4 regions of the Streptomyces sp. NPDC005761 genome follow, and region 2 is predicted to be linked to each of the others. Evidence: riboswitches for the same ligand, from Rfam matches in the RefSeq annotation. Region 2 holds a riboswitch; each other region holds the start of a gene.
The links. Region 2 has a riboswitch for thiamine pyrophosphate ahead of ABZ434_RS31825 (cytosine permease). Riboswitches for the same ligand answer to the same signal wherever they lie in the genome.

Region 1: another riboswitch for thiamine pyrophosphate. It lies ahead of thiO (glycine oxidase ThiO); the one in region 2 lies ahead of ABZ434_RS31825 (cytosine permease).
Region 3: another riboswitch for thiamine pyrophosphate. It lies ahead of thiC (phosphomethylpyrimidine synthase ThiC); the one in region 2 lies ahead of ABZ434_RS31825 (cytosine permease).
Region 4: another riboswitch for thiamine pyrophosphate. It lies ahead of ABZ434_RS15335 (thiamine ABC transporter substrate-binding protein); the one in region 2 lies ahead of ABZ434_RS31825 (cytosine permease).

Annotation. Positions count from the first base shown of each region.
Region 1 is NZ_JBEXXX010000004.1:36,406-39,754, forward strand. It holds gene thiS (sulfur carrier protein ThiS) at 1-219, opposite strand, end outside; gene thiO (glycine oxidase ThiO) at 216-1,394, opposite strand; TPP riboswitch at 1,392-1,504, opposite strand; gene ABZ434_RS05510 (FAD-dependent oxidoreductase) at 1,720-2,895, shown strand; gene ABZ434_RS05515 (Rv2175c family DNA-binding protein) at 2,965-3,330, shown strand.
Region 2 is NZ_JBEXXX010000052.1:100-3,448, reverse strand. It holds gene ABZ434_RS31835 (phosphatase PAP2 family protein) at 1-742, shown strand, start outside; gene ABZ434_RS31830 (hypothetical protein) at 917-1,555, shown strand; TPP riboswitch at 1,754-1,850, shown strand; gene ABZ434_RS31825 (cytosine permease) at 1,842-3,284, shown strand.
Region 3 is NZ_JBEXXX010000002.1:153,975-157,323, reverse strand. It holds gene thiC (phosphomethylpyrimidine synthase ThiC) at 1-1,267, opposite strand, end outside; TPP riboswitch at 1,260-1,393, opposite strand; gene ABZ434_RS02855 (YibE/F family protein) at 1,465-2,805, shown strand; gene ABZ434_RS02850 (SsgA family sporulation/cell division regulator) at 2,886-3,323, opposite strand.
Region 4 is NZ_JBEXXX010000013.1:102,040-105,388, forward strand. It holds gene ABZ434_RS15330 (iron ABC transporter permease) at 1-318, opposite strand, end outside; gene ABZ434_RS15335 (thiamine ABC transporter substrate-binding protein) at 405-1,508, opposite strand; TPP riboswitch at 1,589-1,705, opposite strand; gene rlmN (23S rRNA (adenine(2503)-C(2))-methyltransferase RlmN) at 1,747-2,853, opposite strand; gene ABZ434_RS15345 (hypothetical protein) at 3,150-3,349, shown strand, end outside.

The DNA.
Region 1 (3,349 bases), on a different contig from region 2:
CACCGCGGTCAGGACCTCGACCCGGTCGCCGGCGGTGAGTGCGGCCGCGGGCCACTGGCCACGCGGCACGACGGTTTCGTTCAGGGCGGCCGCGACGCCCGAGGACGCACCGGTCAGCGAGGCGACCAGGGCCTCCAGGGTGGTGCCGGGCGCGACGGCGACGGTCTCGCCGTTCACGGAGACGGCCATGGGCTCGGAGAGGGGGGCGGACTCGGTCATGCGGGCTGCTCCTGACGTACGGGGGCGGCGGGTGAGAAACGGCCGGGGGAGAACGGGCGCGCCACCTCGGGCAGCTCGCCGCCGGCCAGCAGCTCTGCCATGGCGTCCCCGGTGACGGGGGTGAGCAGCACCCCGTTGCGATGGTGGCCGGTGGCGAGACGGAGGCCGGGCAGCGCGGTGCGGCCGAGCAGCGGGGCGTTGTCGGGGGAGGCGGGGCGCAGGCCGGCGAGGGTCTCGGTGAGCGGCAGCTCCGTGATGCCGGGCACCAGCTCGTGCGCGTCGCGCAGCAGCTCGTACACACCGCCGGCCGTGACCGTGGTGTCCCAGCCCATCTCCTCACTGGTGGCGCCGATGACCAGTTCGCCGTTCTCGCGCGGCACGAGATAGACGTGGCTGCCCCGGACGACGGCCCGCACGGTGCGGGAGAGGAAGGGGGCGTACGCGGTGGGCACGGTCAGGCGCAGTACCTGGCCCTTCACCGGGCGCACCGGGGGCAGGACGTGATCCGGCACCCCCGCGAGCCGGCCGCTGAGGCTGCCCGCGGCGAGGACGACCTGATCGGCCGCCGGCTGCGTACCGTCGGCCAGTACGGCTCCGGCGGCCCGGCCGCCCGTGACCGAGAGCCGCTCGGCCCGCTGGCGGTGGAAGACAACCCCGGCCCGTTCGCACGCCGTCACCAGCGCGGCGGCCAGCCGTCGCGGGTCGACCTGGTGGTCGCCGTCGACCCGCAGCCCTCCGCGTACGCCAGGGGCCAGCATGGGCTCCAGGCGACGGCACTCACGGCCGGTGAGCCACTCCGACTCCAGCCCCGAGCGGCGTTGCAGGGCGTGGAGATCGCGCAGATGGGCGCGGTCGTCGGCGTCGAGCGCGACGGCCAGGGTGCCGCAGGCACGGAAGCCGATGTCCTGTCCGCTCGCCGCCTCCAGCTCTGCCGCGAACGCCGGATAGCGTGCGGCGGAAGCGACGTTGAGGCCGAGCAGCATCTCTTCGCCGTAATGGAGTTCGGTGACGGCTGCCAGCATCCCGGCCGCGACCTGGGCGGCGCCGCCGCCGGGTGCGGGATCGACGACCGCGGTGGCCAGACCGCGCTGAGCGGCCCGCCAGGCGGTGACCAGTCCGATGATGCCGCCCCCGATGACCAGGACGTCGGACCCGTTCGTACGATGCGTGCGCATGGGCGTCCAGCCCCTCCCTTCGCCGGCATGACCCGGATCAGGTTCGTACGGTCGAAGGCCGTCCAGCCTCCCTCTCAGCCCGGTGCGTCCGGGCTCCCGCGAGTGATGTGCACGGCCACCCTAATCCCCTGCCCCGCGCCCCCGGCAAGGGGAGCCGCCGAGGCCGTCGGCCCGAGCGCCGGGCGCGGCGATCCGGCGGCGGTGAGCGGCCGTCCGACTTACTGACGATGCGTCAGGTGTTTAAGGTGGGCGGGTGGACGAGCAGACCGGACAGCAGCAGACAGATTCGCGGCCGAGCCGCCGCGTCGTGATCGCCGGAGCGGGCATGGCAGGCGTGCAGACCGCCGTGGCCCTGCGCGAACAGGGCTTCACCGGCCCCGTCACGCTGATCGGCGCCGAACCGCACCAGCCGTACGACCGGCCCCCGCTGTCGAAAGCCGTCCTCCTCGGCAAGGCCGAGGGCTCGGCCTTCGACATCGACTTCGAGGCCCTGGACATCACCCTGAGACTCGGCCTCGACGTGACCGCACTGCGCGCGGCCGACCACGAACTGGACACCCCGGAGGGGCCCGTCCCCTACGACGTCCTGGTCATCGCCACCGGCGCCGAGCCTCTGGTGCTGCCCGGATCCGAGGGCGTCCCCGGGGTCCACCTCCTGCGCACGCTCGACGACGCCGCCCGGCTGCGGCCGGTCCTCGAACGACAGCACGACGTCGTGGTCGTCGGCGCGGGCTGGATCGGCGCCGAGTTCGCGACCGCCGCCCGCGCGGCCGGCTGCGCGGTCACCGTCGTCGAGGCCGCCGACCGCCCGCTCGCCGGCGCACTGCCCGCCGAGGTGACGGCCCCCATGGCCGGCTGGTACGCCGAGAGCGGCGCCGCACTTCTCACCGGCGCCCGGGTCGCCCGCATCGAACCCGGTCGCGTGGTCCTGGCCGACGGCCGCGTGCTCCCGGCGGACGCGGTCGTCGTGGGCGTCGGTGCCCGGCCCGCGACCGGCTGGCTCGCCGGATCGGGGATCGAGAGGGGCCCGGACCGGTCGGTGACCGCCGACGCGTCGCTGCGCACCTCACTCCCCGATGTGTACGCGGTCGGCGACTGCGCCTCCTTCCCCTCGGCCCGCTACGGCGAGCGGCTGCTCGTCCACCACTGGGACAACGCCCTCCAGGGCCCCCGGACCGTCGCAGCCGCCGTCACCGCTCCGCAGGGCGAGGGGCCCCTCCCGGTCTACGACCCCGTGCCCTACTTCTGGTCCGAGCAGTTCGGCCGCTTCGTCCAGTACGCGGGACACCACACGGAGGCCGACACCCTGGTGTGGCGAGGTGATCCGTCCGGACCGAGCTGGACGGTGTGCTGGCTGCGCGGCGGCGTGCTCGTCGCCGTACTGGCGGTCGGCCGTCCGCGCGATCTCGCGCAGGGCCGCAAACTCGTCGAATCGGGGGTGGAACTCGCCCCCGACCGGGTCGCGGACCCCTCCGTGCCCCTGAAATCGGCCACGCTCTGACGGCCCGGCCGGCCCTCGGACGGTCGGCCCGGGTACCGACTGTCGGTCCGGGATGGCACGCTTGTCCCCGTGACCGAGATTGACGCAAAGATCGATGCTCTCGTCCCTGCCTGGCTCCACCTCCCCGACATCGCCGAAATGTTCGATGTCCAGGTGACGCGTGTGCGCCAGCTGGTGAAGGAGGGCCAGCTCATCGCCGTACGACGTGGTGAGAACCGGGCGCTCCAGGTGCCTGCCGCCTTCATCGACGGCGACAAGGTGGTCAAGGGCCTTTCGGGGACCCTGACGCTCCTGAGGGACGACGGCTACTCCGACGCGGAGATGCTGGAATGGCTCTTCACCCCCGACCCGAGCCTGCCGGGCACGCCCGCGCAGGCGCTGAGTGAGAATCGCGGCACGGAGGTGAAGCGCCGCGCCCAGGCGCTCGCCGTCTGACCCACAGCCGCACCGGGTC
Region 2 (3,349 bases):
TCGGCGCGATGCCGGGGAGGCCGACCGCAGATTCGGTGTGCGGCTGCTCGGTGCCGTCGCCGTCGCCGCGCTCTCCGCGGTGCCCTTCGCCCTTCTGCTCGTCCTCGTCGAGGGCCGTTGGCGCCCACTGCGCGTCGTGGACGCGGGTGCGGCACGCCGGCTGCACGAGACCGCGCTCGCACACCCTGCGTGGACGAGCACGCTCCGTTTCCTGTCCGACTGGGTCTGGGACCCGGCGACGCTCCGCTGCGCGGTCGCCCTGCTGACGGCGTGGCTGCTCTGGCGCCGCGCCTGGCGGCTGGCGGCATGGTCCGGCGTGACAGCGGTGGCCGGTGCGCTGACCGGACTCCTCGTCAAGGTCGTGGTCGAGCGGGCCAGGCCCTCCCTGACGGACCCGGTGGCGCAGGCACCGGGCTTCTCGTTCCCCTCCGGTCACGCGATGACCGCCACCACGTCGTTCGCCGTCCTGATGCTCGCGCTGTTGCCGCTGGTGCCCCGCGGCTGGCGCAGAAAGCTCTGCTGGAGCGTGTCGGTGCTCTCGGTGCTGGGCGTGGGATTCACACGGGTCGCGCTCGGCGTGCACTGGTTCAGCGATGTGGTCGGCGGCTGGCTCCTCGGCCTCGCCGTGGTGGCGTCGACCGCCTGGGCCTTCGAAGCGTGGCGCGTCGACACCGGCCGTCGCCGGACCGCGATGGCCGAGGGCCTGGAACCCGAGTTGAACGAGGCAGCTCCGGAGCGGTGAGTGACGTACGGCCGCCCGAAAAGAGCCAACGACCTCGTGTCATGCACGAGGGCGTTAGGTGCGCCTTCCTCCGGGGCCGCGCCGAGCGCCAGCTCGCACGATCCGCCGCCTCGTACGTGAACGCGCGAGCGGCGGTACCGCTCGGCCGGGGCCGGGCAGGACAGACTGTCGGCCATGGCACAGGAGCGTTGGCACTTCGACGGATGGATCGGAGCCGTCGGGACGGCCTCGGGGACGCGGATCGTATGGGGGCACTGGTCGCGGTCCCCGTTCGGGGCGTTCAGCGACGTCATGATCGAGCAGCCGGACGGCGAGCGCCGGCTGCTCGCCCCCTCCCGCCAGGTCGCCGAATTCGTCGCGGACACCTACAGGTTCGAACGGGTGGAGGTGGTGCCGGTGGAGGTCAGGCGTGACGCCGCCCGTTGGTACGTCACGGCGGGGCCGCTCGTGCTGGACCTCGTCACCGGTTCCCGGACCGTCCTGGGCCGACTGCTGTGCGCAGTTCCCGCCCCCTTGGCCCGCAGCCGCACCTGGGCCGCCGTCTGCGACGTACCCGCCCGTCTGCTGCCGGGCGTCCGCACGCTGGGCAGCGCGGGCCCGGACCGTCGCGAGTGGTACGGGGCCCGGGACCTGCACCGTGTCCGGGCAGCGACCGCGACCTTGGGAGGGAGGCATCTCGGCGAGCTCGCCCCCGTAGACCCGCCGGTCACCTTCGGGTTCGGTTCGGCCCCCCGCGACCCGTCCGTCGTCCGGGTCATCTCCACCGTGGAAATGCAGGTGCCACCGGGTGGTCCGACCACGCCCACGGGCTGACCGGCCCGGACGGGGCGCCGCGTCGCCGGCGCCCCGGACCGGGCCGCGTGCCCGGCCCGGACGGGCGCTCGTCACCGGGCCAACTCGCGAACGCACACACCTTGCTGACCGAGCCGCACGAGCCCGGAAGCGGGTCTGCCGACGCCCGGTCGGAGCCCTGTCGGCCGGGCCCGAACGCGTGGGTTAGCCTTGCCGACGCAATCCGACACGGGGTGCCCCGACCAGCGGGGCTGAGATCACACCCGTCGAACCTGAACCAGTTAGCACTGGCGGAGGGATGTCATACATGTCATTTCCACCTGCGCCGAACGGACCGGCGGGCGCCGCGCCCCCGTCCGTATTCGACGGGCGGACACCCACCGCCGGCGATCTGCGCATCGAGACCCGCGGGATCGCCCCGGTCCCCGCAGCGCAGCGTTACGGCGGACCCGGACGGCTGTTCACCGTGTGGTTCGCCCCCAACCTCACGATGACGGGCGTCTTCACCGGCACGATCGGCATCGTCCTCGGGCTGGACTTCACCACCGCACTGGTGGCCGTGGTGCTCGGCACCCTCCTGGGCGCCGTACCCACCGCGTACCTCGGGACCTGGGGCAGCCTCACGGGAACGGGACAACTGGCGCTGGCCCGGCTCGCTTTCGGCCGGGCAGTCGCGGTGCCGGGTGTGCTCCAGTGGCTGTCGTCGGTCGCGTGGGACGCGCTCATCGGCCTCTTCGGCGGGGACGCGCTGGCTCGATTGTGCGGCTGGCCGTTCTGGCTGGGCGTACTCGTCATGATGGTGGGGCAAGGCGTTCTCGGTGTGCTCGGCTACGAGGCGATACACCGACTGCAGAAGATCATGACCTTCGTGCTGGCCGCGGCCTTCGTCGTGCTGACCCTCAAGCTCCTCGACGGCGTCCACCCCACCGCCACCGGGTCGGTCCACGGCGCCGACCGCGCCGGCGCGTTCGTGCTCACCAGCACCATCGCTCTCAGCCTGTCCCTTTCCTGGGCCCCGTACGCCAGCGACTTCAGCCGGTACCTGCCGCGGTCCGCCTCCCGCCCTCGCATGTTCTGGTACACGCTTCTCGGCATTTCGGTCTCCTTCGTGGCAGTGCAGGCGCTCGGGCTGTGGGGGGCCTCGGCCTTCACCGACCAGACCGCGAGGGGTGTCGACGAACTGCTGGGGGGCGGCGCGCTCGGCGCGTTCGGACTGCTGGCCGTCGCGCTGGCCGCGCTGTGCAGCAATGCGATGAACGACTACAGCGGCTCACTGGCCCTCCAGACGGTCGGGGTGCCCATCCCACGCCCGTCGGCGGCGGCTCTGTCTGCCGTACTCGGCTTCCCCCTGGTGCTGTGGATGCACGCCGCGGACACCACGGCCCGTTTTCAGAACGTCCTGCTGTTCGTCGGCTACTGGATCCCGGGCTTCGTGGCGGTGGTGGCCGTCGACTGGTTCGCACGCGCCGCGGACAGGGGAGGCGCTCCGTTCGATCCGGCTGTCGAGAGCGCCCGCCCGCAGCCGTGGTGGCCCGCCCTCACGGCATTCGTCGTGGCCTTCGGTGCGGCGGTGCCGTTCATGGACACGAGCCTGTACGTGGGGCCGGTGGCCGCAGCGCTGCACGGCGCGGACCTCGCCTACTACGTCGCGTTCCTCGTGGCGCTCGTGGTGTACGCGCCCCTGCGACTGCTCCGCAGGACGCGCGAGCAGGTGGCGGAAGCCACGGCTCCGGACGCGGCCGTCCACTGAGGCCCGGCCTCTCTCGTTGCCGAAGCGTCCGGCTTGTCGACACCGTTGCAGAGCCGAGAGCCGGC
Region 3 (3,349 bases), on a different contig from region 2:
GGCCGAGCGTGTAGAACGGGGCCTCCTCGCAGATCTCCTGCTGGAGGTCGATGTTCTCCTTGATCTTGTGCATCGGGACGTGGCCCGGCCCCTCGATCATGGTCTGGACCCCGAACCTCTTGGCGACCGTGTTCAGTTCACCGAGCGTCCGCAGCTCCGCGAACTGGGCCTCGTCGTTGGCATCCGCGATCGAGCCGGGCCGCAGGCCGTCGCCGAGGGAGTACGTCACGTCGTACGAGGCGAGAATCTCGCAGAGCTCCTCGAAGTTCTCGTAGAGGAACGACTCCTTGTGGTGCGCGAGACACCAAGCGGCCATGATCGAGCCGCCCCGGGACACGATGCCGGTCTTGCGGCGGGCCGTCAGCGGTACGTACGGCAGGCGCACGCCGGCGTGCACCGTCATGTAGTCGACGCCCTGCTCGGCCTGCTCGATGACGGTGTCCCTGTAGATCTCCCAGGTCAGTTCCTCCGCCCTGCCGTCGACCTTCTCCAGTGCCTGGTAGAGCGGCACCGTGCCGATCGGCACGGGGGAGTTGCGAAGAACCCACTCACGGGTGGTGTGGATGTTGCGGCCGGTGGAAAGGTCCATGACCGTGTCGGCGCCCCACTTGGTCGCCCAGGTCATCTTGTCCACCTCCTCCTCGATGGAGGACGAGACCGCGGAGTTGCCGATGTTGGCGTTCACCTTCACCAGGAACCGCTTGCCGATGATCATCGGCTCGATCTCCGGGTGGTTCACGTTGACCGGCAGCACCGCACGGCCGGCCGCGATCTCCTCGCGGACGACCTCGGGCTCGACGTTCTCCCTGATCGCGACGTACTCCATCTCCGGGGTGACCTCGCCCCGCCGGGCGTACGCGAGCTGGGTGACGGGACGGCCGTCCCGGCTGCGCCGCGGCTGGCGGGGACGGCCGGGGAAGACGGCGTCCAGGTTGCGCAGCCCTCCGCGCGGAGAGGTGTGCTTGAGCCCGTCGTCCTCGGGGCGTCCGGGGCGCCCCGTGTACTCCTCGGTGTCGCCGCGGGCGATGATCCAGTTCTCCCGCAGAGGTGCCAGCCCCCGGCGGACGTCGGTCTCGGCAGAAGGATCGGTGTACGGCCCCGACGTGTCGTACAGCGTCACGTCCTTGCCGTTGGTGAGGTGCACCTGACGTACCGGCACACGGAGGTCCGGGCGGGAGCCCTGGACGTATCCCTTGTGCCAGCCGATGGACTTCCCGGCCTCGTCGCTCTGGTTGGAGGCAGGCGTGCGTGCATCCGATGTGGTCATGAGACCTACTCCCTACGCCGGCATTACCCGGTAACAGGTTCGGCGGTCGGCGCAGCGTGTCCCGTACGGACGTACGGAGATCAGCGCCCTCTCAGCCCGGTGCTCCGAGCTCCCGCGTGTGCAAAGGTGCCACCACGCTAGCGCCACTCCTGGCGAGCTGGCCAGAGGGCCCCTTCTCTTCTTGCGATGATCGGCCGGTGACGTCCCCTCATAGCGGGCCCGAACCACAGGGCCATCAGCACACGCACTCCCACAGCCACGGCCCGGCCGCGCCCGTCTCCAGCCATCTGCGCAAAGTGATCGCTGCGGTCCTGATCCCGTTCGCAGCAGCGGTCGTCGTCGGGCTCGTGGTCCTCTGGCCCGGTGGTGCGCCCGCGCACGAGCGCACAGGTGTCGGCTTCGACCGGCAGACCCAGCAGGGCAAGGTGGTGAACATCGACAAGATCGACTGCAAGGACGTGAACGCCTCCCAGTTGCCCGTCAGCGGCGAGACCCCGCCGCCCACCGGCGAGCGGGCCGAGAGGGACGACGGGGCCGCCCTCTGCGAGAAGGCCGCCGTCGAGATCACCAGCGGGCAGGACAAGGGCCGCACATTCATCGAGGTCGTCCAGCCTGACGCGCCCCGGCAACTGCGAGAGGGTCAGGGTGTGGTCGTCGCGTACGCCCCCGACGCGCCCCATGACCTCCAGTACTCGGTGACCGATGTGAACCGGAAGTTCCCGTTGCTTCTGCTGGCCGGGATCTTCGCGCTGGTGGTGGTCGCCGTGGGCAGGATGCGCGGGGTCATGGCGCTGGTGGCGCTCGCCCTGTCGTTCGCCGTACTGACCCTCTTCATCCTTCCGGCCATCCTGCAGGGCTCGAACCCGCTGGTTGTGGCCGTCGTCGGAGCCGGCGCCATCATGCTCATCGCGCTCTACATCTGCCACGGACTGACGGCCCGCACCTCTGTCGCCGTCATCGGCACCCTGATCTCACTGCTGCTGATCGGGCTGCTCGGCTCGCTCTTCATCGGATGGGCGAGCCTGAGCGGGAACACCGACGACAACACCGGCCTCATCCACGGCCTGTATCCGCACATCGACATGAGCGGGCTGCTCCTGGCCGGCGTCATCATCGGTTCCCTCGGGGTGCTCGACGATGTGACGGTCACCCAGACCTCCGCGGTCTGGGAACTGCACCAGGCGGACCCGACGATGAGTGCGAAGGATCTCTACCGGGCAGGGATCAGGATCGGGCGCGACCACATCGCCTCGGTGGTCAACACCCTGGTGCTCGCCTATGCGGGCGCCGCGCTTCCGTTGTTGCTGCTGTTCTCGATCGCCCAGAGCAGCATGGGGACGGTGGCCAACAGCGAACTGGTGGCGGAGGAGATCGTGCGCACACTGATCGGCTCGATCGGGCTGGTCGCCTCGGTGCCGGTGACCACCGCGCTCGCGGCGCTGGTCGTCTCCGCCGACCGCTCCAGGCTCACCGCGAATTCCGGAATTCCCGCACCCGTGCGCAGTGGCAGGGGGCGCCGTCGTCGGGTGAAGTCCTGAGCGCCCGGACACGGAGAGCGATTCACCCGTTCGGCAGGTGTGCTGTTCGACCGGCATGCAGGCCACGGACACGGGCTTCGTCAGCCGGCGTTCTGCTCCTCGGCCAGAATTCGCCCCAGAGCCTCTTCCAGATTGCCTTCGAAGTCACCCAGCGTGCACTCCTGCCCCAGCGGCACGAGCTTGTCCGTCCGGTCGAGGAAGGCCACGAGGGGTGCCGTACCGGCCCGGAAGAGTGCACGGTCGGCCCCCACCTGGAGCCGGATGTGGACGTCGGACAGCCCTTCGGGCTCGGTCGGCCCGATGTGTACATCGCCGTCACCACTGGGGCTGTTGAGGCCGTCGAGCAGCAGCTCGCGGCCGAAAGCCCAGGTGACGGGGGCGTCGCCGGGCAGATGGAAGGTCATCCGGATCGCGTACGGATCGCACACTTCGTACCGGAGCTCCACCGGGATACGGAAAGAGAGCTCCTCGGAGACGAGGAAGCTCATCATGACCTCAGCTTGAACCGACTCGCGCATCGTTCAACCCCGCAGTAGATGAATCT
Region 4 (3,349 bases), on a different contig from region 2:
CAGTGCGAGGAACGCGGTGCCGACGACGACGGTGGGCAGCACGAACGGCACGGTGACGACCGCCCGCAGCAGTTGTTTGCCGGGGAAGTCGAACCGGGCGAAGACGTACGCTCCCGGCAGTGCGATCAGCAGGGTCGACGCGGTCGAGGCGAGGGCCTGCCAGAGGGTGAACCGGAGGACGTCCTGGATGTCCGGCCGGCTCAGCACCTCGCCGAACCGCCCGAACTGCCACACGCCCTCGGCCCTGAGCCCGCGCCCCACGATCGCGACGACGGGATAGGCGAAGAACAGCGCGAAGAACGCCACGGGCACGGCCATGAGCCCCAGCCGTACCGCGCCCCCGCGCAGCGACCGGGCGCGTGCGGCCTTCCCGCGCGCGCCCGGTCCGCGTACGGGAGTCTTCGCTACTTCACTACGAGCGAGGACCATGACTGGACCCACTGCTCACGGTTCTTGGCGATCTCGTCCGGGGCGACGGTCGTCGGCTTGTCGACCGTCGCACCGAACTCGGTGAAGAGGTCCGGCACCTTCGCACCCTTGGTGACCGGGCTGACGAACATGTTGAGCGGCATGTCCTCCTGGAACTTCCTGCCGATCAGGAAGTCCAGCAGGGCCTTGCCACCCGCCTCGTTCTTCGCCCCGTCGAGGAGACCGGCGAACTCGATCTGGCGGAAGCACGTGCCGGTGGCGACGCCGGTCGGGGCGGTCTTCGGCTGCGGGTCCGCGTACAGCACCTCGACGGGCGGGCTGGAGGCGTAGCTGACGACGAGCGGACGGTCGGCCTTGGCCTTCTTGCCACCCGCGGAGCCGGAGAACTCCTCGTTGTACGCCTGCTCCCAGCCGTCGACGACCTTGACGCCGTTGCTCTTCAGCTTCTTCCAGTAGTCCTGGTAGCCGTCCTCGCCGTACGTGGCGACGGTACCGAGAAGGAAGCCGAGGCCGGGCGATGAGGTTGCCGCGTTCTCGGTGACGAGCAGATTCCTGTACGCGGGCTTCGCCAGGTCGTCGAAGGTCTCCGGCGGTGCCAGCTTCCTGTCGGCGAAGTACTTCTTGTCGTAGTTGATGCAGATGTCGCCGGTGTCGACCGGGGTGACCCGGTGCTTCTCCGCGTCCAGCTGGACATCGGCCGCGACCTGGTCGAGGCCCTTGGCCTCGTACGGCGTGAACAGGCCGTTGTCGAGGGCGCGCGAGAGCAGGGTGTTGTCGACGCCGAAGAACACGTCGCCGCGGGGCGAACCCTTGGTCAGGATCTCCTGGTTGAGGGCCGCTCCCGCGTCACCGCTCTTCAGCACCTTGACCGTGTAGCCGGTCTCCCGGGTGAACTCCTTCAGTACGTCCTTGGAGGCGTTGAAGGAGTCGTGGCTGACGAGGGTGACGGTCTTGGAGCCGGTGCTGCCGGTGCTTCCGGAACCGGACGACGAGTCGTCGGAACTCCCGCATCCGGCAAGCGCGGTGGCACCGAGTGCGGCTGCGACGGCCGTCACCGCGATCTTCTTGGTGGTGCTCATGTGATTCCTCCTGGAGTGACCAGGAAGAGACGCGGCCCTGCCCGCACCGGGGGAAACCGGAAGCGGGCAGGGCGCAACAGCTTGAGTAAGGTCCGAACTTCCTACCCGGAATGACCCGGGCGAGGTTCAGAGGGTCTGCGGCCAACCTGTCCTCGGTGCCGCACTCTCAGCGCTGTGGCGCTCCCCTGTCGGAATATGAAGTTGAATTCAAGCCCAGGCTACACGGCCGGTTCCGGCCTCAGCGCTCGGCTGCCGCCAGCTGTCCGCAGGCTCCGTCGATCTCCTGGCCCCGAGTGTCCCGGACGGTCACCGGCACGCCATGGGCGGCGATCGCCTCGACGAACGCCTTCTCGTCCTCGGGCCGCGAGGCGGTCCACTTCGACCCGGGGGTCGGGTTCAGCGGGATCAGGTTGACGTGGACCCGCTTGCCCTTGAGCAGCCGGCCGAGGCGGTCGCCCCGCCACGCCTGGTCGTTGATGTCGCGGATCAGCGCGTACTCGATGGAGATGCGGCGACCGGACTTCTCCGCGTACTCCCACGCTGCGTCCAGTACCTCGCGCACCTTCCACCGGGTGTTCACCGGCACGAGCGTGTCGCGCAGCTCGTCGTCCGGGGCGTGCAGCGAGACGGCGAGACGGCACTTGAAGCCCTCGTCCGCGAAGCGCAGCATCGCCGGTACGAGACCCACGGTGGAGACCGTGATCCCTCGCTGCGAGAGCCCGAGCCCGTCGGGCTCGGGGTCGGTCAGCCTGCGGATGGCGCCGACCACGCGGTTGTAGTTGGCGAGCGGCTCACCCATGCCCATGAAGACGATGTTGGAGAGCCGTGCCGGCCCACCCGGAACCTCGCCGTCGCGCAGGGCCCGCATGCCGTCCACGATCTGGTGGACGATCTCCGCGGTGGACAGGTTCCGGTCGAGACCGGCCTGCCCGGTGGCGCAGAACGGACAGTTCATCCCGCAGCCGGCCTGCGAGGAGATGCACATCGTGACCCGCTCGGGGTAACGCATCAGGACGGACTCGACCAGCGTCCCGTCGTGCAGCTTCCACAGCGTCTTGCGGGTGGTGTCGTCGTCGCAGCTGATGTGCCGCACCACGGACATCAGGTCGGGGAACATCGCCTCGGCGAGCTTGCCCCGCGACCCGGCCGGGATGTTGGTCCACTCGGCCGGGTCGTGCGCGTACCGCGCGAAGTAGTGCTGCGAGAGCTGCTGCGCGCGGAACGGCTTCTCGCCGATCGCGGCGACTGCTTCCTTGCGCTCGGCGGGCGTGAGGTCGGCGAGGTGCCGCGGCGGCTTCTTGGCTCCGCGGGGCGCGACGAAAGTGAGTTCTCCGGGCTTAGGCATGGTTCTTCCAGTGTCGCAGACACGCCGGGGTACTCGCGGTCGTCGACGGTGAGGGCCGTCGTCGGGGGCGGCGCCTGCGGCCCGATGACGGCCCGGACGCGCATACGGCAGTGACGGATCGCACCCGAAGGCGGGCCCCGAGGGCCGCGCGTTCGGGTCGATGAGCCGCTGCGGCTTCCCGGGCACGGCCGGCACGCGAGCGGCGGCGCGCTGGGGCATGCCGCCGATGGACCGGGCCGGGCTGGGTATCCGGGAGCGAGAGGGACATTCCGTCGCATTCGCAGGAGGTACGTGCCATGCACACCTTGAAGCACTGGTTCAATCACAGCCTGGTCGGGCAGGCACTGGTGGTCTTCGTCCTGGGCATGGGTTTCAGCGCCCTGTTCCGCCGGGATGACCATCCGGGCTTATGGGTGGTCCAGAGCCTGCTCTACACCGCTGTGATCATCGCGGTCCTCGCTGCTCAGCGCCGTAGAACCGCCCGCGCGACCGGAGC